Regions from separate parts of the Heyndrickxia sp. FSL W8-0496 genome, predicted to be linked through region 2. Evidence: a T-box and tRNA genes for the amino acid it is inferred to sense, from the RefSeq annotation. Region 2 holds a T-box; the other holds one or more tRNA genes.
What was found. A T-box is a leader RNA that pairs with one kind of tRNA and senses whether it is charged. The one in region 2 lies ahead of metG (methionine--tRNA ligase), so its partner is inferred to be a tRNA-Met.
Positions count from the first base shown of each region.

Region 1: it encodes a tRNA-Met, which carries the amino acid that the T-box ahead of metG (methionine--tRNA ligase) is inferred to sense. The anticodon was not compared.

Region 1 covers NZ_JBBOXX010000001.1:63,896-74,797, forward strand. The annotation lists gene mfd (transcription-repair coupling factor) at 1-621, shown strand, start outside; gene spoVT (stage V sporulation protein T) at 994-1,530, shown strand; gene NST63_RS00325 (putative polysaccharide biosynthesis protein) at 1,688-3,250, shown strand; gene mazG (nucleoside triphosphate pyrophosphohydrolase) at 3,263-4,723, shown strand; gene NST63_RS00335 (RNA-binding S4 domain-containing protein) at 4,745-5,017, shown strand; gene yabP (sporulation protein YabP) at 5,619-5,924, shown strand; gene yabQ (spore cortex biosynthesis protein YabQ) at 5,921-6,556, shown strand; gene NST63_RS00350 (FtsB family cell division protein) at 6,595-6,993, shown strand; gene NST63_RS00355 (S1 domain-containing RNA-binding protein) at 7,068-7,472, shown strand; tRNA gene NST63_RS00360 (tRNA-Glu) at 7,625-7,696, opposite strand; tRNA gene NST63_RS00365 (tRNA-Met) at 7,713-7,786, opposite strand; gene spoIIE (stage II sporulation protein E) at 8,044-10,524, shown strand; gene NST63_RS00375 (VWA domain-containing protein) at 10,621-10,902, shown strand, end outside.
Region 2 covers NZ_JBBOXX010000001.1:2,936,757-2,947,658, forward strand. The annotation lists gene NST63_RS14905 (MgtC/SapB family protein) at 1-572, opposite strand, end outside; gene NST63_RS14910 (MFS transporter) at 832-2,043, opposite strand; gene NST63_RS14915 (LysR family transcriptional regulator) at 2,097-2,978, opposite strand; gene NST63_RS14920 (hypothetical protein) at 3,404-4,615, opposite strand; T-box leader at 4,984-5,256, shown strand; gene metG (methionine--tRNA ligase) at 5,349-6,977, shown strand; gene NST63_RS14930 (C40 family peptidase) at 6,993-8,006, opposite strand; gene NST63_RS14935 (DUF402 domain-containing protein) at 8,627-9,184, opposite strand; gene NST63_RS14940 (Nif3-like dinuclear metal center hexameric protein) at 9,205-10,122, opposite strand; gene NST63_RS14945 (hypothetical protein) at 10,748-10,873, opposite strand.

The DNA.
Region 1 (10,902 bases), 2.9 Mb from region 2:
CGGGATTTATCCATTCGTGGAGCGGGAAATATATTAGGTGCTCAGCAACATGGATTTATTGATTCTGTTGGATTCGATCTGTATTCGCAAATGCTTAAAGAAGCAATTGAGGAAAGAAAGGGACAAGGGCAACCAACTGTACCAGCTTTTGAGGTTGAGTTAGAAATTGATGCATATATTCCTGATACGTATATATCTGATGGGCATCAAAAAATTGAAATGTACAAAAGATTTAGAGGTATTACACAGCTTGAAGAAGTAGAGGAATTAAAAGAGGAAATGATAGATCGTTTCGGTGAATACCCGTCACAAGTTGGACTTTTATTCACAGTAGCTGAAATGAAGGTGTATGCGCAAGAGGCGATGCTAGAATCAATAAAACAGATAAAACAGCAAGTAACGATACTAATGTCCGAACAGGGAACACAACAGGTTGATGGTCCAAAGGTGGTCAGTCAATTGAACAAATATGGTCGTGCTGTCGGATTTGGTATGGATGGAAATAAGTTAAAAATTACTTTGAATATAAAAGGTTTGGATCAAGAGAAGTGGCTTTCAGTCGCTTATGAAATTATTAAGGAAGTGAATTTGTCACTTAAAACAAAGGAACATGTTATTTAGACATACTTCTTGAGGCTGTCGAGCTACTTTCTCGACAGTCTTTTTTTTATTGGGTAATATTGGAAAACGTGATACCAATATAGGTTTGTAGAGAAGCTTTCTTCTCCACAAGCTGAGGAATATTATTAAAACATGTCCCTTTCTTAATATCTAGGGATTAAACATGTTTATTTAGATGGAAAGAAGGGAAATTAAACTATTGAAATGGTTATTTCAACCAGTCGCTATAAAAATGGCTTTCAAAAATGAACTCACATGTATAGAACTTTTTTGTTGAAAGATACTAATGTCAACAGAGGGAAAAGATTCAATAAAAACCAAGGCAATCATTCATTGCCAAAAAATCATCTGATGAAAGTGAGGCAACATAAGATGAAAGCAACTGGAATAGTTCGTCGAATTGATGATTTAGGAAGAGTCGTTATACCAAAAGAAATCCGTAGAACTCTTCGTATCCGTGAGGGTGATCCATTAGAAATTTTTGTGGATCGCGATGGAGAAGTAATCCTTAAAAAATATTCTCCAATTAGCGAATTAAGTGATTTTGCAAAAGAGTATGCAGAAGCATTATATGACAGTCTGGGAAGTCAAATACTAATATGCGATCGAGATGCTGTTATTTCTGTAGCGGGTGTATCGAAAAAGGATTATTTGAATAAGAATATTGGTTCGCCTGTTGAAAAGGTCATGGATGATCGTACCACTCAGATTGTCACACAAAAAGGACAAGTATCACTGATTGATGGATTTGAAGAAGAACTATCTTCCTATACTATTTCACCAATAGTAGCGAATGGCGATCCAATTGGCGCTGTCATTATTTTTTCAAAGGACCGTACGATTGGAGAAGTAGAACAAAAGGCTGCCGAAACAGCATCCGCATTTTTAGCAAGACAGATGGAACAATAGGTAAATACTTTACAAGAAAATATAATCTAGGCAAGAAGCGGATGATCCTACCGCTTCTTTTTATGTCGTGCCATTATTTTTGACTGATTATGCTATAATACAGAAGATTTGTTTTAACTAATTACTTTTTAGATATTATAGGAGAGGTCGAATAACATTGCCTTCAGATAACTCGAGGTTATTTCTTAGGGGTGCGTTAATTTTAACAATTGCAGCAACCATTATAAAGATATTAAGTGCTGTATATCGTGTACCCTTTCAAAATATAGTCGGTGATACGGGGTTTTATATTTACCAGCAGGTGTATCCGATTTATGGAATAGCTATAGCGCTGGCAACATACGGATTCCCCGTCATTATATCCAAAATGGTGGCTGATGCGAAGAAAGTAAATGCAAGTGATGCTCACAGTATTGCTTTCGCAGCATTTATCATTTTAGGATTTATCGGTATCATTCTTTTTTCTTTTTTTTATTTCGGCTCACACATAATTGCTCACTGGATGGGAGATCGTCGCCTAGTGCCTTTAATTAAGGTAGTAGCTGTCCCTTTCTTAATTATGCCGCTTATTTCTACAATTAGGGGTTATTTTCAGGGAAAGCGGGAGATGTTGCCAACTGCTGTATCTCAAGTAGTCGAGCAGTTCATTCGAGTCATCTGTATTCTGCTTTTATCTTATGTGTTAGTTCGTAATGGAGCATCTCTTTATCAGGTAGGAAGGAGTGCTTTCATTAGTTCTGTTGTTGGAAGTTTATTAGCTGCCGCTATTTTATTATTCTTTTATTTCCGTCATAAGGAAGAAGCATCGTTGCAACTTGGGCAGGCATTTAAATTTATCGGAAAAAAATTTATTTTCCAAGGCATAGCGGTTTGTATTAGTGGAGCCCTACTTGTTTTATTGCAGCTAATTGATTCCTTAAATCTGTATTCGCTGCTTACTTCAACAGGCATATCTAGTGAAAAGGCAAAGGTACTAAAAGGAATTTATGACCGTGGCCAGCCATTCATTCAATTAGGGACAGTAGTAGCCACTTCCTTTTCATTAACCTTGGTTCCAGAATTATCTTCCACTCTACATGGCCAGAAAAAAAATATAGAAGAAAAAATACAATTAGCCTTAAAGGTGAGTGTAGTTTTTGGATTAGGGGCTACTATTGGCTTAATTAGTATTATGGAACCTACAAACACTATGCTTTTTTCAAATCAAGCGGGTTCAAATGTACTAAAGGTTTTTTCAATTTCTATCTTTTTTAGCTCGATGATTTTGACCATAAATGGAATATTACAGGGTTTAGGGGATCTATTATCATCTGCTAAGTTTATTATTATTGGAATGATCATAAAAGTACTTGGAAACTATCTATTGATTCCTCAAATCGGCACGATGGGAGCAAGTGTTTCCACAATTATCGCGCTGTTCTTTATTTTATTGCTGTCTATTTATAAAATAAAAAGAGGAGGCATACACCTAAATTTTAGGCGTTTTTTTATCAGGCTATTAGTTAGTGCTGGAGTTATGGCTTTTATACTTCAAATATGGACCTATGTTTTTGATTACTTCCATCTCACTAACAGAATATGGAGTCTTTTTGAGTCATTAGGTGGGGTTTGTCTGGGTGGATTTTGTTATCTTTATTTGATAGGGTATTTTAAATTATTTAGAGAAGATGAAGTGAAGGAAATTCCTTTTGGTAAATTTCTTTTACATAAAAAGAAATAATGGAGGATTATGATGAATGGACAAATAATAATTGTAGGCTTAGGTGCAGGCGATATTGATCAGCTTCCTTTAGGTGTATACAGGACGTTATCAAGTGCAGCGCATGTCTTTTTACGGACTAAGGAGCATCCGGTTGTACAGGAGCTAGAACGAGAAGGAATGAAATATACTAGCTTTGATGATATATATGAACAAAACGATCAATTTGAACAAGTCTATGAGCAAATTAAGAATCTGCTTATAGCGGAAGCACAAAATGAAGAAATTGTTTATGCTGTACCTGGCCATCCTTTAGTTGCAGAGAAAACGGTACAATTATTGTTGGAAGAAGGGCCACCAAATAATATTACTGTTAAAATAGGTGGGGGGCAAAGCTTTATAGATGCTCTTTTTACTTCTGTAAAAGCAGATCCTATTGAAGGTTTTCAATTATTAGATGGTACCGATTTACATAAAAATGATCTCCGTTCAACCCAGCATCTCATTATTGGACAAGTGTATGATGCCTATGTTGCTTCGGAAGTGAAATTAACTTTAATGGAAAAATACCCCGATGATTATGAGGTAGTCATTGTAACAGCTGCAGGAAGTAATGAAGAAAATATTAAAAAAGTCCCCTTATATGAGTTGGATCGACAAGTAGAGTTAAATAATTTAACGAGCTTGTATGTCCCACCAATGGATAAGGAACAATTAAAGGAATTTACAGTATTAAGGGATATTATTGCCCAATTACGAGGTCCTAATGGATGTCCTTGGGATAAAAAGCAAACTCATCAATCATTAAAGAAGTATTTAATTGAGGAATCTTATGAATTACTAGAAGCAATTGATGAAGATGATATTGAGCATATGATTGAGGAGCTTGGTGATGTATTGCTTCAAGTAATGCTGCATTCTCAAATTGGTGAGGACGAAGGAATGTTTTCTATTGATGATGTTATCGAGAATATTTCGGAAAAAATGATTCGAAGACACCCACATGTATTTGGAGATGCACAGGTATCTAATGAGGATGATGTGATAAAAAACTGGAATCAAATTAAATCGAAGGAACATGGCGAAGTAGACCAGCATGATTCTATAGTGAATCATGCAGGGAAAGGGTTGCCAGCAATCATGCGTGCATATAATTTGCAGAAATATGCAGGAAAGCATGGGTTCGATTGGAAACAAGCGGAGGAAACGTGGAAAAAAGTTAAAGAGGAAATAAAGGAATTTGAAATTGAAATGAAGAATGGAAATAAGGGTGATATGCTTTCGGAATTTGGAGATCTACTTTTTGCATTGATCAATACAGCGAGGCATTTATCCATCCATCCTGAGGAGGCACTTGAAAGGGCTAATCAGAAGTTTATGAGGCGTTTCTCATATATTGAAGATCAGGTGGTAAAAAACGGAGGTTCTTTTCAGGACTTCACATTAGAAGAGTTAGATCAATTTTGGAATAAGGCGAAGATAAAAGGATTATAAGAGGTGAGAGCTATGGCAACGATGAGGTTAGATAAATTTCTAAAAGTATCTCGTTTAATTAAAAGAAGAACGTTGGCAAAAGAGGTAGCTGATCAAGGAAGAATAACGATTAATGGGCAAACCGCGAAGGCAAGTTCAAATGTGAAGGTAGGAGATGAACTGCAGGTTCGTTTTGGTCAGAAATTAGTGACAGCTAAAGTACTAAATCTTACAGAATCCACTCGTAAAGAAGATGCTGCAAATATGTATTCTATTCTCAAGGAAGAAAGACTTAATACGAATAATATCGATTAAGAGGATTTTAGCCCCTACCAGATAATCTGTTATCAGGCTCTTTTCTCAAATGTTGTAACAAAGGTAATGGTTTCACTAACAAAAATAGGATAAAAACCGGCAAATCCTTTCATTCCACTGAGAAAAGAGCTACAAACATTAAAAGAACGCTAACCCATTTATTGTGTGTAAAAGCCGGCAGTAGGGCTTTTACCAAAGCAATTACGAAAACAGACTTTATATCAGGCTCTTTTCTCAAATGTTGTGACAAAGGTAATGGTTTCACTAACAAAAATAGGATAAAAACCGGCAAATCCTTTCATTCCATTGAGAAAAGAGCTGCAAACATTATGTGGACACTGGGTATGATATGGAAAAAATAGGAATATCAAAATAACGTACCTATATCCCAAACATAAGGAAATGTCTGCTTTTGATGCAAATAAAGGAACTTGAGTTCGCTAAAATAAAAAAATACTTGAAACATCCCCTCTTCTTTCATTGAGTTTATGTTCCACAATTATGATTCATATTGTTCTTTTTTTACACTGCTTGTCATACATATATTACAAAGCTTGTTCAATGGATTTATTATGAACTGTGTAAGAAAGTGGGGGAGCAAATGAATCAATATTATGATAGTTCATCAAATAATAAAGCGCCGTCCCAAGAGCATGATGTTATTATGAGGGGCCGAAAGCTTTTAGACATTACTGGAGTTAAACAAGTTGAAAGCTTTGATAATGAGGAGTTTTTATTAGAAACCGTTATGGGCTTCTTATCTATTCGTGGTCAAAATCTACAAATGAAAAATCTCGATGTTGATAAAGGAATCGTATCCATTAAGGGGAAGGTATTTGATTTAGTATACTTAGACGATCACCATGGGGAGAAAGCTAAAGGCTTCTTTAGCAAAATATTTCGATGAGTTTGGCGACCCAATTTTATACCATGCTTGCCATGATCTCTATGGGAAGCTTTTTTGGTGCCACCCTTGATACGTATAATCGATTCTTGAAACGAGGGTCTAGAAAACGGTTAATTGTATTTATCAATGATGTTTTATTTTGGTTACTTCAGGGCTTATTAATCTTTTATATTTTATTTTTGGTTAATTTTGGAGAAATTCGCTTCTATATTTTTGTAGCATTACTTTGTGGTTTTGCAGCATATCAGGCATTAATGAAAACCACTTATCTTAAATTATTGGAAATTTCCATTGATCTTATTGTTGCTATCGCCAATTACATCAGTCATTTATTTATGACAATTGTTTATAGTCCTATAAAATGGCTAGTTATTCTACTGATAACCGTTGTTTTTTGGATGGGAAAAGCCCTTTACGCTCTTGTACAAACCATTCTTAAGGTGTTATTATTAATGGTAAAGATTTTATTTAAACCAATAATTTGGATAGTCTATCTTTTATGGCGAGCAATTCCGACATCCATTAAAAAAATAATCGAAAAGTCTTATAATTTCATTGCAGGTAATGTGAAAAAAGCAACGAATAAAACTATATCAGGAATAAAAACCATTCTTAAAATATTTAAGAGATAATTCTACTAATGAGATGTGCTTGTAAAGGAGGTATGAGAATGGGTGAGAAAGCGAAACGAAATATTGCACCAATGCAAAATGCATATATGACACAGCACCATGTAAAAGAAAAAGTGTTGGCTAAAAGGAAAAAATTACTATTTAGGAGACTAGCCATCTTTTTTTTACTAATGATAACCATTTCGTATATGTTGATTTCTACACTCATATCTAGAAATGACCTTCTTAGTGAAAAGAAAATGGAAAAAGAAAAACTTGAAAAGACCATCGCTCAATTAGATAAGAAACATGCATTGTTAAAGGATGAGATCGTGAAATTAAATGATGACGAATACATTGCTAAGCTGGCTAGAAGTGAATATTTTCTATCAGAAGATGGAGAAATTATCTTTAATATTCCCAAGCCTAAAGATAAGGAAGAAGATGAGTCTTATTGACACCCTTTTTTAACGTTGGCTATAATATAGATTAAGGTTTATTTTTTATCTTTTTAAGGAGGAAATAATTTTTTATGTCAATCGAAGTAGGCAGCAAGTTACAAGGAAAGGTAACAGGCATCACAAATTTTGGAGCGTTTGTCGAACTGTCAGAAGGCTCAACAGGACTTGTTCACATTAGTGAAGTAGCCGATAATTATGTTAAAGATATTAACGAACATTTAAAAGTCGGTGACGAAGTTCAAGTAAAAGTGATCAATGTTGAGAAGGATGGCAAAATTGGACTTTCAATACGTAAAGCCAAGGAGCAAACACAAACCCAGCGTCCACGTCAAAACAAATCAAATAATAATTTTCGTGCGAAAGAAAACTTTGAACAAAAAATGGCTCGTTTTTTAAAGGATAGTGAAGATCGTTTGTCATCATTAAAACGTAATACAGAATCAAAACGTGGTGGCCGTGGTGCTAGACGTGGCTAACTTGCTGTCTATTTATATATAGCAGGTGAACGTAATGAAAAGGTAGGACTATTGATTAGGCCTACCTTTTTTATATAAAAATAGTCTTGATTGGAAATTAGAAGCATAAAAAAAGGAATCAGCAATATATGCTGATTCCCTTTTTTGTATGATGACCCGTACGGGATTCGAACCCGTGTTACCGCCGTGAAAGGGCGGTGTCTTAACCGCTTGACCAACGGGCCACTCTAATAATTTTTATAGCGGCGGAGGGGATCGAACCCCCGACCTTACGGGTATGAACCGTACGCTCTAGCCAGCTGAGCTACACCGCCGTAAAACAAGTTACTTTAAAAGCACAATTTCTATAATACAGAGCGATTTAAATTATGTCAATATATTTTTGTGAGGTTTTTAAAAAGCTTTAATGAATCTAAACTACATATCTATTTAAAAACTTGTTTAGTTTTTAGGCATTTCGCAGAACAAAGTCGAACTTTTCTTTCAATTCACCTCTCTATTTTGACAAAGTTTTAAGCTTGTCCATTTTATAATAGACAACAACTAAATGAAATAGGGAGTTGTGTGAATTATGGCAAAAATGGAACATACCTTTATTGAACCAGGACGGAATGTAAATCTAAAGGAAACAAAAGTGGAGTTTTCAAAAGGAGTGAATCGGCTTCAACTCAAGCTAGGAGTCATTTTCTTCCAAAAGGGTATTGTTTTGCTACTCATAGGTTTCTTATTGGGACGGGCATTAATTTTATCTCACTTAACACCTTTTTCACTTCCTTTTTTCGCGTCTGTTTACATGATGAGAAGAAAAAAGTCCCCAATTGTTTTGTTTGGCTTAGCAGCAGGTTCATTAAGTATTACGATGGGAAATGCATTTTACACACTCATATCAGGGATTGTCTTCTTACTCATATATAAAACGATAGGAAGACTACATAAGGATGAAATAAAGGTAATTCCTTTTTATGTATTTGTCGTTTCCTTTTTATCGAAATGTGGATACTTCTATATAGCAGGTAATCAGAACATCACATTATATGATGGAATGATGGCCGCGGTCGAAGCTAGTTTAACTTTCATACTTACACTTATCTTTATGCAATGTATTCCATTAATATCACTAAGAAAAAGAAAAAAGACATTAAAAACGGAGGAAGTCATTAGTTTAATTATCTTATTTGCCTCCGTATTAACAGGTACCATTGGTTGGGCAATTTTTGATTTGTCTGTAGAGCATATTTTATCTAGATATTTAGTACTTCTCTTAGCTTTTGTTGCTGGTGCAACAGTAGGTTCGACTGTAGGAGTAGTTACTGGACTTATCTTTAGCTTAGCGAATGTTTCGAGCTTTTATCAAATGAGCTTACTTGCCTTTTCTGGCTTATTAGGCGGGCTTCTAAAAGAAGGGAAAAAGATCGGCACAGCTGTAGGATTGCTTATTGCAACATTACTCATTGGAATGTATGGGGAGGTAAAGACACCATTGATCGTTAATATTTATGAATCGTCTATAGCCATTTTTTTATTGTTTATAACCCCAAAGTCTTTAACATCAAAGCTTGCAAAACATATACCTGGTACAAATGAATATACTCAGGAGCAGCAGCAATATATCCGAAAAATAAGGGACATTACTGTGAATAGGGTGGAGCAATTTTCATCTGTTTTCCAAGCCCTATCCAAGAGCTTCTCACAATTTGATCAGTGGAGGGAATTCGATCATGAGGATCAAGAGTTAGATTATTTCTTAAGCAATGTCACTGAAAGGACATGTCAAAACTGTTTTAAAAAGGAGCAATGCTGGGCAAAAAACTTTAATAAAACCTATGATTTAATGAAAAAGGTTATATATGAAACAGATAAAGGGGAAGGGGTGATACCTCAGAAGGTTCATCGAGAGCTTGATAAGCATTGCTCTAAATCAAAAAAAGTAGAGGATGCGATTCTTCAGGAACTTACTTTTTACCAGGCAAATCAAAAGTTAAAAAAGCAGGTAAAGGAGAGCAGAAAGCTAGTTGCGGAGCAATTACTTGGTGTCTCAGAGGTAATGGGTGATTTTGCAAAGGAAATACAACGTGAACGTGAGAATCATCATAAGCAAGAAGAAATGATCCTAGATAGCCTTCAGGATTTTGGTCTTGACGTTGAACAGGTGGAAATTTATAGCTTAAATGTGGGGAATGTGGATATTGATATGACTATTCCTTACTGTAATGGACATGGTGAATGTGAAAAAATTATCGCTCCATTGCTATCTGATATTTTAGGAGAAACGATTATCGTTCAAAAAGAAGAATGTGCATCTTATCCTAATGGATTTTGCTATGTCACTTTCCGTTCTGCACAGGCGTTTGTTGTCGAAACAGGAGTCGCACATGCTGCTAAAGGAGGAGGCTTTGTTTCCGGCGACAGCTACTCCACAATTGATTTGGGAACGAGAAAATATGCAGTGGCTATTAGCGATGGAATGGGAAATGGGGAGCGTGCTCATCAAGAAAGTAATGAAACTCTTCGTCTTCTGCAAAAGATATTGCAGTCTGGTATTGAAGAAAAGGTAGCTATTAAATCGGTTAATTCTGTATTGTCATTAAGAACAACGGATGAGATTTTTTCCACCTTGGACCTTGCAATGATTGATCTTCAGGATGCTAGTGTTAGATTTTTAAAGATTGGTTCAACACCGAGCTTTATTAAACGAGGAGATAAAGTAATTAAAATTGAATCTAGTAACTTGCCAATGGGAATGATTCAAGAATTTGATGTAGATGTTGTATCAGAACAAATGAAAGCTGGAGATCTTTTGATTATGATGAGTGATGGTATTTTTGAAGGACCGAAACATGTGGAAAACTATGATTTATGGATGAGAAGAAAAATAAGAGAAATTGAGACAAAAGATCCTCAAGAAATTGCTGATTTAATTATGGAGGAGGTTATTCGAACACGTTCCGGAATGATTGATGATGATATGACGATTGTAGTGGCTAAGCTTGAACATAATACACCGAAATGGGCTGCCATTCCGGCGGGAAAAGGAAAGGAAATGATTTCATAAAAGAGAAACATATTATAGTATAAAATCCCTCCGATTCGTCGAAGATGGGTAATAGGAAAATGATTGGGAATCGATAGAATCAGGGAGGGGAAACCTTTGAAAACAGCTAAATTAAAACAAATCTTATTAATTACAGACGGGTGCTCGAATCAGGGAGATGACCCAGTTGCAATGGCAGCTCTTGCAAATGAACAAGGGATTACTGTTAATGTCATTGGTGTAATGGAGAATGATGTAATCGATGAAAAGGGTATGAGTGAAATTGAAGGAATTGCCTTATCAGGTGGTGGTGTTAGTCAAATTGTTTATTCGCAAATCTTATCACAAACGGTTCAAATGGTAACGAGAAAAGCAATGACACAAACTCTCCAAGGAGTA
Region 2 (10,902 bases):
ACGACAAAAAGTGGATGATTATCAACCGACGTTACTTTTACCTGGTACGATTTCACATCTAAATGATTTTCGGATAAAATAATGAGTGCCGCAGAAATCGCTTCATTTGTTCGAACATGAATCGTTAATTTATGGAACTTCGGAAAAACTGGTTGAAATAATCTACTTAAAATTTCTAAAGCAATTAATACTAAGAGCGTTCCAAAAATACTTACAATATACATGCCTGCACCTATCGCTAATCCAATTCCAGCTGTTGACCAAAGTCCAGCTGCAGTTGTTAACCCATGAACGGATTGACGTTGTATAAGAATGGTACCTGCACCTAAGAAACCAACTCCACTGATGACTCCTGCCGCAATTCGGCTTGGGTCTAATTCAATTGTTCCACTATTTACAACATCAAAAAATGCATATTTTGAAACGATCATTGCTAATGCACTTCCGACGGCCACAAGGAAATGGGTACGTAATCCTGCTTCTTTATAACGCTTTTCTCTTTCAAATCCGACAAGTGCTCCCAATATCCCCGCAATTACAAGTCTTGCAATTAATTCAAGCTCTATCATTATATATAACCCCTTTCCCCATTAATGTATGGCTTTGATGATTATGCTATTACAAATCTAACATACATCCATTTTTCCTTTCTAAAGGTTTGATTAGGTTTCATTCTCACTAGCAAAGCTAAGTCACACCATTAAGTTAAACATTATTTCTATTTATATATGTTTTATTAGTTTATCCTACTTAAAAAATAAAAAAACGAGTGTATAAAAATATACACTCGATCTAAGTTGCAGCTCTTTAAATAGAAATCCTGCCTTTAATTTATAACTTATGCGATGAAAGTTGCAATTTTCTTTTGGCAATCGTTCCTAAACGCACAGATAATCCTATTGCAATAATTGTAAAGACTATAATCATTACTATTACACCAATCCAACCAAAATCACTATAGAACATACCTCCCACCGTACCACCTATACTTGAACCTATATAGTAAAAAAATAAATAAAGTGAAGAGGCTTGTGCTTTATCATGTGTCGATAATTTGCCAACCCAGCCACTTGCAATGGAGTGTCCTGCAAAAAATCCAAAGGTAAAAACGGCTATTCCAATAATTTTTAACCAAAGATTTGTATTTAACGTGATACATGCTCCAATTAACAAAATTAATAAAGATAATTGCAATATCTTTCGTCTACCATGCTGATCAGCAAGCATTCCCATCCATGTCGAACTAAACGTTCCAACAATATATACAATAAAAATAAAACCGACGATTGTCTGACTTAATGAATACGGAGGAGCAATTAATTGAAAGCCAATATAATTATAAAGTGATACAAAGCTTCCCATTAATAGAAATCCAGTCCCAAATAAATAGATTAATCCTGGCTCATTAAATTGACTAATTAAAGATTTTCCTAATTTAACAACAGCAAACTTACGCGGTTGGAAATGAGCTGATGTTGGTAATGTAAACCAAAATAATAAACTTGCCATTAAACTAATAATACCAATACCAATAAGGGCAATATGCCAATTAAAATAATCGGTCAATACTCCACTAATAATTCGTCCTCCCATACCACCGATTGAGTTTCCACTAATGTATAATCCCATTGCCATCCCTAAGCTCTTAGGGTCGATTTCCTCACCTAAATACGCCATTGCGATGGCTGGCAACCCCGCTAGAACTATTCCCTGTAATATTCTACAAAGAAGTAATAAATGAAAGTTTGGACTTAATGCTGTAATTATAGCTAAAATCGATGATGCTATTAGGGAGATGGTCATGACCGATTTTCTTCCGAATACTTCTGATAACGAGCCAACTACTAGCATACTTATTGCTAATGCAATCGTAGTAGATGATAAAGTTAAACTAGAAACCGCAGGTGAAATGTGGAACTCATTTGCTATTTCAGGAAGTAATGGCTGTGTACTCCAAAGGATCGCAAATGTATTAAACCCTCCAGCAAACAAAGCTAAATTGGCCATTCGAAAACTTTTTGTTCCACGTTTTATATAACTCATGATGCGTCTTACTCCTTTATAACTACCAATGTCTTTTTGAGGTTATGAACTATTTAATCGATCTTAACTTTATTTTTTACATATTCAATGAACCTCTTAGTAACGGGTGATATATAGCGCCCTTCTTTCCAAGCAATACCAATTGTCCTTTCACAGATGGGATGGATAATTCGAATTAGCTTAACCTTTGATTTATCTAAAATCGTTAAGTCCGGCACTAATGAAACTCCTAATTTAGCGGCAACTAAACCTGCTACCGTTCCAATTTCATCCCCTTCAAATACTACTTGTGGAAAAAAGTCAGCTTCCTTACAAAGCTGGTCAGTAATGGTACGTAAGCCATATCCATTTTTAAAAGCAATGAATGGCTCATCTTTAATCAAATGTAAATCGATTTCATCTAATTTTGCTAAGGGATGATGAATTGAAACAATTAAATATAGTTCTTCCCTTAGTAATGGCTGACGAATAATCCCCGCCTGATCTTGGTCAAAAGAAACGAGTGCAACCTCAGTTTCACCAGCGTCTAATTGCTCCAATACATGCTGGGATGATGCCTGATTTAATCGGAATTTCACATTTGGATATTCGCGCTGAAATGAGCTGACCAATTTTGGCACAAAACTCACTCCTAGCGAGTGTAAAAAGGATAATGAAATAGTTCCACGGTCAGGATGAATACTATCCTGAATTTCTTGAATTCCCATTTCAATTTCTTTTATCGAACGTTCTACACGCTCGAGAAACATTTTTCCATATTGATTTAAACTAATATTTCTTCCTTTTCGATCAAAAAGTTGCACGCCTAGCTCCTCTTCCAGCTTAGCAATAGATCGACTAAGGGCAGGTTGGGAAACCGAAAGCAATTCTGCCGCTCGAGTAAAGTGCTGTGTGCTTGCAACTACTTGAAAATACTGAATTTGATGCCATTCCATCCGTTCACCCTCATTTACTGCTTTGTTCATTCAACTTCATCATACTCCTGAACACTCATAACTTCCAATTGTAAATTTGCATGATATTTATGCATATTGATTATGTAGGCAACAAATATTATTAATACAATATGATGATCATAAAAAACACCCTCCTGCGAAATAAATTAATGGCAGTAGAGTGGTATATCTTTTTATAAGTATTTTACTAAGGCTTTGTTTTCAAACATTGTTGCTATTTAAGTTAAGTTTTAACGAATAACAATCAGAAGAAACCGCTACATCTTTCATTTCTGTGAAAAGAGCTCCAAAAGCCCATAAGAATTGCCCAATCCCTTATTGGATGTATACGCTGGCATTTGGGATTTTTACAAAAACAACAAAGTATACGAAAACAGCTTTTATTAAAAAGCTTATGAGTAAAATTATTGTTTTAACTTGTTAAAATAATCCGCATAATCTTTTGAAAGCTGGTCAATTGGTGCATATATTTTTTCCATCGCTTTAATTACACGTTTGTATACTATTTGTTGTTTTTCTTCATTATAATTGTCTACAATATCCTCTTTTTTTAATTCACTAAGCAGATTCAAATATTTATCCATTCCATAGTTGGAAATTAAATAGTCTGTTAATAGGAAACCGAGACTATAAATGTCTCCCGAATCATTCGTGTAATTTATATTGTTTAATTCATTAATCGGCTTAAATGTTTTAATATTATCTAAGAGAATGTTCTCTCTTTCCTTTACTCCATTTAAATCTATTCGTGGGTTTCCTTGAGGGTCTTTTGAAACCGCACTAGAAATATATATTGCCAGTCCTTCATGCATAAACTCTGTGGCGTTGTCATTACTGATTTCTGCAAGCATTGTGTGAACCACTTCATGCTTCATTATATTATAAGTGACATCAGAATAAGTGGTATCTACGAAAAATTTTAAAGAAATAAAAGACTGACTGACCCCAGGTACTGTTTCCCATGGAACAGAAGCGGATAATTCTTCAAGTGAATCATATAATTTTACATTAACTTCCTTTGGATCCCAATCAAAATATTCTATATATAGATCAACCAACTTTTTAAGATCTTTCATTACTTGGGCAGCCTGATATTCTAATGAAGGTAAATAGTAGAGATTTATTGGTCCATTTGTCATTTTCTTGAATGGAAGATCATTTATTTTCCATTTTCCCCCTTTTTTAATGATCGTATATGTTATTTGATTACTATAGATTTTATCTTTATTTTTCATATCTATTTGTAGTGTTAAATTTCCTTTTGTCAAAGATGTAAGTTCTAATTGCCTGATCTTGGTAGTTAAGCTCACTCCTTCTTTTCGCTTTACATACACGCCCAAAATCCATGCATCCTGTTCTTTATAGAAAAGTTTATTTTTTTCATTTTGAAATGATAAGAATTCCTTTCTATTATTATCATCAATGGCTTCAATCATTTTTGCAAAATACGTTTTGGCAGCTTGTGCTTCTTTTTCAAGTTCCTCTTCATCAATTTCTTTCGTTTGGATTGCTTGACTTTTATTATTATCATTTTTTATGTTTATTTTCTTTGTAGTTGATTCGGATTGACATCCAGCAAGCAGGATGATAAAAATAATAAAATACACTTTTCTCATTCATATCCCTCCTAACATAATTAATAATTAAAGTTCTTCATAATATGAATCTTTCCCTTCAAATATTTTTAATTTTTTCAATAATTTGTATATTAATTTTATCCTTTAAAAAAATGCACTTTCTCAAATATTATTGCTAAGGTTTTAACGTATAAGTATTGTCTGAAGACTGCTATATCTTTCATTTGACTGAGAATAAAGCTGCGAACTCCATAAGAATTGCCCGATCCCTTATTAGATGTAAGTGCCAGTAGTTTGGCTTTTCCAAATGTAACAAGCTTTACGAAATCAGCAAATTTAATAAATTTACCAGTAAATAGACTTTACCTTTCTGAACATTTTGTATATAATACAATAAATTTATCATTATTAATGCTTAGACGAGGAAAAGTAAAATGAGGATGTTTTCACCAGAGAGCTTCGGGAGCTGAAAAGAAGCAAAACTATTCATTTGAACAATGGCCTCTGAGCTTCGAGCTGAACGTATGTATCCATATTAGTAGGTCCAGACGGGTATTGCTACTCGTTATCAAAAGCACAGTATCAAAGCTTTTTTCTTGCTTTCGTACTTGTCGAGACTAATAGCGTGAGCTATTAGTAATTAAAGGTGGTATCACGGGGAACCCAGCCTCGTCCTTATTTGCTTAACAGCAGATTAGGGCGAGGCTTTTTTTATTTTTGGAGTTATGCATTAGAGAAATAGCGAAGAACATATATAAAAGGAGGAAATGATATGAATGTGTTTATTGGTGGGGCTTGGCCATATGCAAATGGTTCATTACATCTTGGTCATATCGCCAGTTTATTACCAGGTGATATTTTAGCAAGATATTTCCGATTGGCTGGTAGAAATGTTTTATATGTATCTGGGAGTGATTGTAATGGTACACCTATAGCTATACGTGCTAAGGAGGAACAAACAACTCCTAAACACATTGCTGATTATTATCACAAGGAATTTGTAGAATGCTTTTCAAAGCTTGGATTTACTTATGACCTCTATACAAGAACAGATTCATCTCATCATCATCAAATAGCACAGAAAATCTTTTTGGCGCTGCTTGAAAACAATTTTATTTATAAAAAAGAAATTGAACAAACCTATTGTGAGTCTTGTTCTCAATTTTTACCCGACCGATATGTTGAAGGTATATGTCCAAAATGTGGGAATGCTGCCCGAGGTGATCAATGTGATCATTGTTCTACTATTTTGGATCCAATTGACCTACTAGAGAAAACTTGCAAAATTTGTGGAACGATACCTGAAATAAGAAAAACCGAGCATTTTTATTTTTCATTAAGCCAATTTCAAGAAAGTCTAGAACTTTATGTTGCTAATGCTAAAACACATCATTCTTGGCGTGAGAACGCCATTCAATTAACAAATCGTTATTTTCAGGAAGGTCTACATGATCGGGCTGTTTCCCGTGATTTACCTGTGGGAATCAATATCCCTGTAAAAGGGTATGAAGATAAAAAAATTTATGTTTGGATTGAAGCTGTTGCTGGCTATCTCTCAGCTAGTATACAGTGGGGAAAAGAGCATCAAGTTGATGACGCAAAATTTTGGGATGAACATTCATTATCCTACTATGTTCATGGAAAAGATAATATTCCATTTCATACCATTATTTGGCCAGCCATTTTAATGGGGATTAAGAAAAAATCATTACCTACACATATCGTTTCGAACGAATATTTAACGATTGAAAAAAAGAAATTATCTACCAGTAGAAATTGGGCGGTTTGGGTCCCTGATTTAATCGAACGATACCACCCAGATTCTATTCGTTATTTCCTAACCATTAATGCTCCAGAAAATAAAGATACTGATTTTTCCTGGCGTGAGTTTATATATAGTCATAATAGTGAGCTGTTAGGTACTTATGGAAATTTTGTACATCGATCATTAAAATTTATAGAAAAATATTATTCAAGTGTTGTTCCAGATGGAAACATTGATCCTTATTTCGATAGTAAAATCGCTAATCTCTATAAATCCGTTGGTAATCAAATTGAAGGAGCACACTTTAAGAGATCTTTAGAAATCATTTTTGATTTTATAAGGGAGGCGAATAAATACTTCGATCAAGAACAACCTTGGAAACAGATTCAAGAGGATAAAGAGGCATGTAATAACACTCTTGCCAATTGCGTCTTTATCATTGCTAATTTAGCACAGTTATTGGAGCCTTTTCTACCCTTTTCCTCTACTAAATTATTTAAAAAATTAAAAATTGCCAATCCAGCTTGGCAAACAATAAAAATTAAATCCCTGCAGTTAGAAATAATTGAGCCATTATTTGAACGAATTGACATCAATCAAATTGAATATGAAAGGGGAAAATTACTAAACCAATAAATAATTGCCAGGCACCTAGATATATCTTCGTGCCCCGGCAAATTCTTTTTTGTAAGAAGGTGTATCAATAGAAATGATTTCTACTTGTTTTCCTGCCTCAGGTGAGTGGATCATTTTTCCATTACCAATGTACATGGCAACATGATGGACTTTTCCTTTTCCATGATTAGTGGCAAAAAATAGTAGATCACCTGGTTGAAGATTTGTTTTTAAAACAGGTTTACCTCTCTTATATTGCTCAGAGGCATCTCTTGGTAAGTGCATGCCATAAGATTTATAAACGGAAAAAGTAAAACCAGAACAATCAAAACCGTATGCAGAAGTACCTGACCAAAGATAAGAAAGTCCTAAAAATTGCTTGGCCGTCATGACAAGATCAGTACCCGTTGGCTTCGGAAATTCTGCTTTAGAGGTGTAAATATTCACATCTGTTTTTTTTACCCATTTTACTTGATTCGTAGGTGTATTAACCTGAACCCAATTTTGCTCCTCACTTATAACAGGTAGTTTCGTATTAAAGCTTATTTCCAAATCTTTTTTCTGTTTGTCATCGTATAAATGGGTTGTTCTTGTTTTAACGATGGCAAACGGGCATTTTTCATATTTTAATAGTCCTATATGAATTTGTTCTTTAGGCAGCCATCCTGGATATCCATACTTATTTTTAGCAGTTGCCTGGTCCTTAATGGCAATTTGTACCCATTCTCCTTTCGTCCTTAAAATTTGAACCTCTTGCCCATATAATGCTTGACTCTCAGTTTTACCGGTTAGCCAAATCCGTTTCTGAACATTTGGCATACTGTTTGTCCATTTTCTCATGTCAACCGGAATGGACAATACGGACTGATCAATGGATCGTTTTGAACCCGGTTCTTTCCAAAGAGTAGCTACAGGTACATTGATATAGCTTTTTTTCACAACTGATGATTGATTACACTCAGAACTAGTTATAGCTTCTACAGTGTTATTTCCTAAAGAAAATACAAATGAAAGAAAAAGTGCAAGAATACTAGTTTTCAACCACTTCATCCCTTTCCCCTCCTTCTAAAAAAATTTTGCAATTATAAAAAAATATAACATACAAAGGAGGAAACATGTATTATTTTTGGATATATCTACCTTATACTATAAATATATGTGATGAAAGTAATAAATAGATGCATCTATTACGGAACTTTCTATGGTAACTTTCGTACATATACTAAGGAGTGGGATTAATGAAATGACCAATAGGTATAAGCATAATTAGCTATTACTATATTTTTGGAGCATTTATTTTATTTATAACATCCATCTTCTATGAATCACATATAAATGAAATCGGTATTTCAGATAGATTTGGTTTAAGTCACGTACCTGAACAATTAATGAGAGTGGTTGTTGCCATTGCAACATTAATTATCATTTATGGATATATGAAATTAAAAAAATGGGGATTTTGGTTAATGATAGTGTATTCTATTCTTTTTGGGACTATAAGTCTAGTGCTGACAATTACCTATAACCAGCAACCTTATATTGGCAATATGATCTGGTCTTTTATTGTATTACTATATACATTACATACACACAAATCTTTCAAACACAGAAAAGTATGCGAGTCCAAAGCTGATTCTTGTTCAGTAATTAGATAAAAAATAGATCAAGCACTATGACAAAGTGCTTGATCCATTTGTTTTCAGTATGTAGTCTCTATACTCTTTTGCTAGATGCAAAGACGAAAAGTTACCTTCTTTTATCTGTTCCTCAATTTCCTTCGCTTCATTCCAGGCTAAATTGTATACGTACTTATCAATTATTCCACTTGCCAAAGCCCCTTCCAATTCATCTGCATCCTGTTGAATCATTTCTCCCGAGGGAAGAACGATGAGGTCTAGGTATAAATCATCCCAAAATGGACGACCATTCTCAACTCCATTTTGTATGCAAATATCAATATACCATTGAATAATTTCCCCACTGTCATTAAACATTGTTGTTACAGCGTGATGCTTATCTTTTGGAAATTGCTGAAGCCATGAGTATCCATTATCGGCAATGCATAACATTTTTTCTCCATAATTTATGTACAATGGTTCTGTTACTTTAATCATTTTCAAGAAAGATAAATATCCCTCGAATGTTTCGGTCTGCACAAATGTTTGGATGTACTCTCTCTCCGTAATACGCTTCCATCCTAGACGATCCCCAAATTTTCTCTTTAACATCCAATCCCCCTTATTCATCGTTAAAGCCACCATTGTTCCTGTGGTAGTAATACAGTCTGAATACTAAATGAATCTTTAAACCAACTTTTCATTAATGTCCTCATTACTAAATATTCTGAAGCGGAATGAGAAACCCCTATAAGTGACATGGTTGTATTTGGGACATATGCAAGCATTTGATTATATTTCATCCTTCCATATTCATTATCAATATGACAATGAATCTCACCAGTTATATAGGCTTGTGCCCCCTTCTTTTCTGCTTCCTTCATCCAGTCTACTTTGTCTCCGCAGCCCGCAATAATAGCAATCCTTTCAATTGACTCTAGCTGCTTACCTTCGAAATCAACATATGGAATACAAAATTTGTTCTTTAGTGTTTCAACAAGCTGATCTGTATCGGTTTTTTGAATCTCACAAAGCAATATTAGGTTTTGATTTTTCTCATTTGGAAGGTATCCATCCACAATTTTTGCATGTAAAGTCTGTGCTATAGCAATACTTGTCCCAAGCCTTTGATGATAGTCTAACGGCTCATGACAGGTATACACAGATAATCTTTTCTTTTTCATTGCCAATAAGTATTTTTCAGGAATCGGGACAAACCCTCTACCTGATTTACCGTTTGGATCACCACATTCCATTAATAATGGATGATGCATGAAAAGAAGATCCCCTTCTTTACTCTCATCAATGAATCGAGTTAATACATCTTCAGTAGGAAAAACAGCTAAAAAAACCTTTTCAACTTCAGCACTTCCCCTGAGCATAAGTCCGTTGAAAAGCTGTGCAAACTCGTTTTCAAAAACTGATGTCCAATCAAATGGTAACGGATCATAAACGGCTGGAATAAATCGACTAAAACCTGGATCACTTCTATAGGAATGGATATCCAGCTCACGATTTAATTGGCGTACTAACTGATCTAGTAAAACCATATTCCCTTCTCCTCTCATTGTAAAGCTCAATGTATGAATCACTGCATTCATGATATAAAAGCATTCAGTTCTACACGTTATAACCAATATTTAAATGAATTGCAGTTCATATTTATCGTACATGTTCAAGTGAATTCCCTAAATCAATATCTTCTGAATTTAAAAAAAGCCTTGAAATACTTTCATTTTAACATTTCGTAAAATTATATAAATACAAAAAATTATTATCGTAGTCAATAAACTATTAAAAAAGTAAAAAAGTAACCTTTTACCGACCTCTATCAGAAAAGATTACTTTATTTATATATTTTTATTAATTCGTCTTTTTACTCCTGTTTTATGTCAACAGACTAGAAACATAAAGGTAACGAGCCACACTCTTCCTTAGAATGAAACCATCTTTCTATGTATAATTTATCGAAAGAAGGTGTACTCCTTTTACTTTTCACTGTTTTTGTAAAGTTTGTTTTTTATTGCAAAAGCCCCAAGGTAGGCTTTACAATCAATAAAGGATTCAAACATTCTTGTGGAGTTTGCAGCTCTTTCTCAGTGAAATGAAAGTATAGTAGTAGATAGTTAATAGGTAAACCTAATTTTAACTAGCAACAATGTTGAGAGAGGTGCTTTACTTCTTTATAGGAGTAACAACTGCGAATAAACTATCTGTTGGATCAGATACTTTTACTTCAATGATTTTATATCCATCTTTGCCTTCGTTTTCCCTTGTTATTTTCAATTGAATATCGCCCATTTCGATTTCTCCTCCTTAAAATTTCTCAC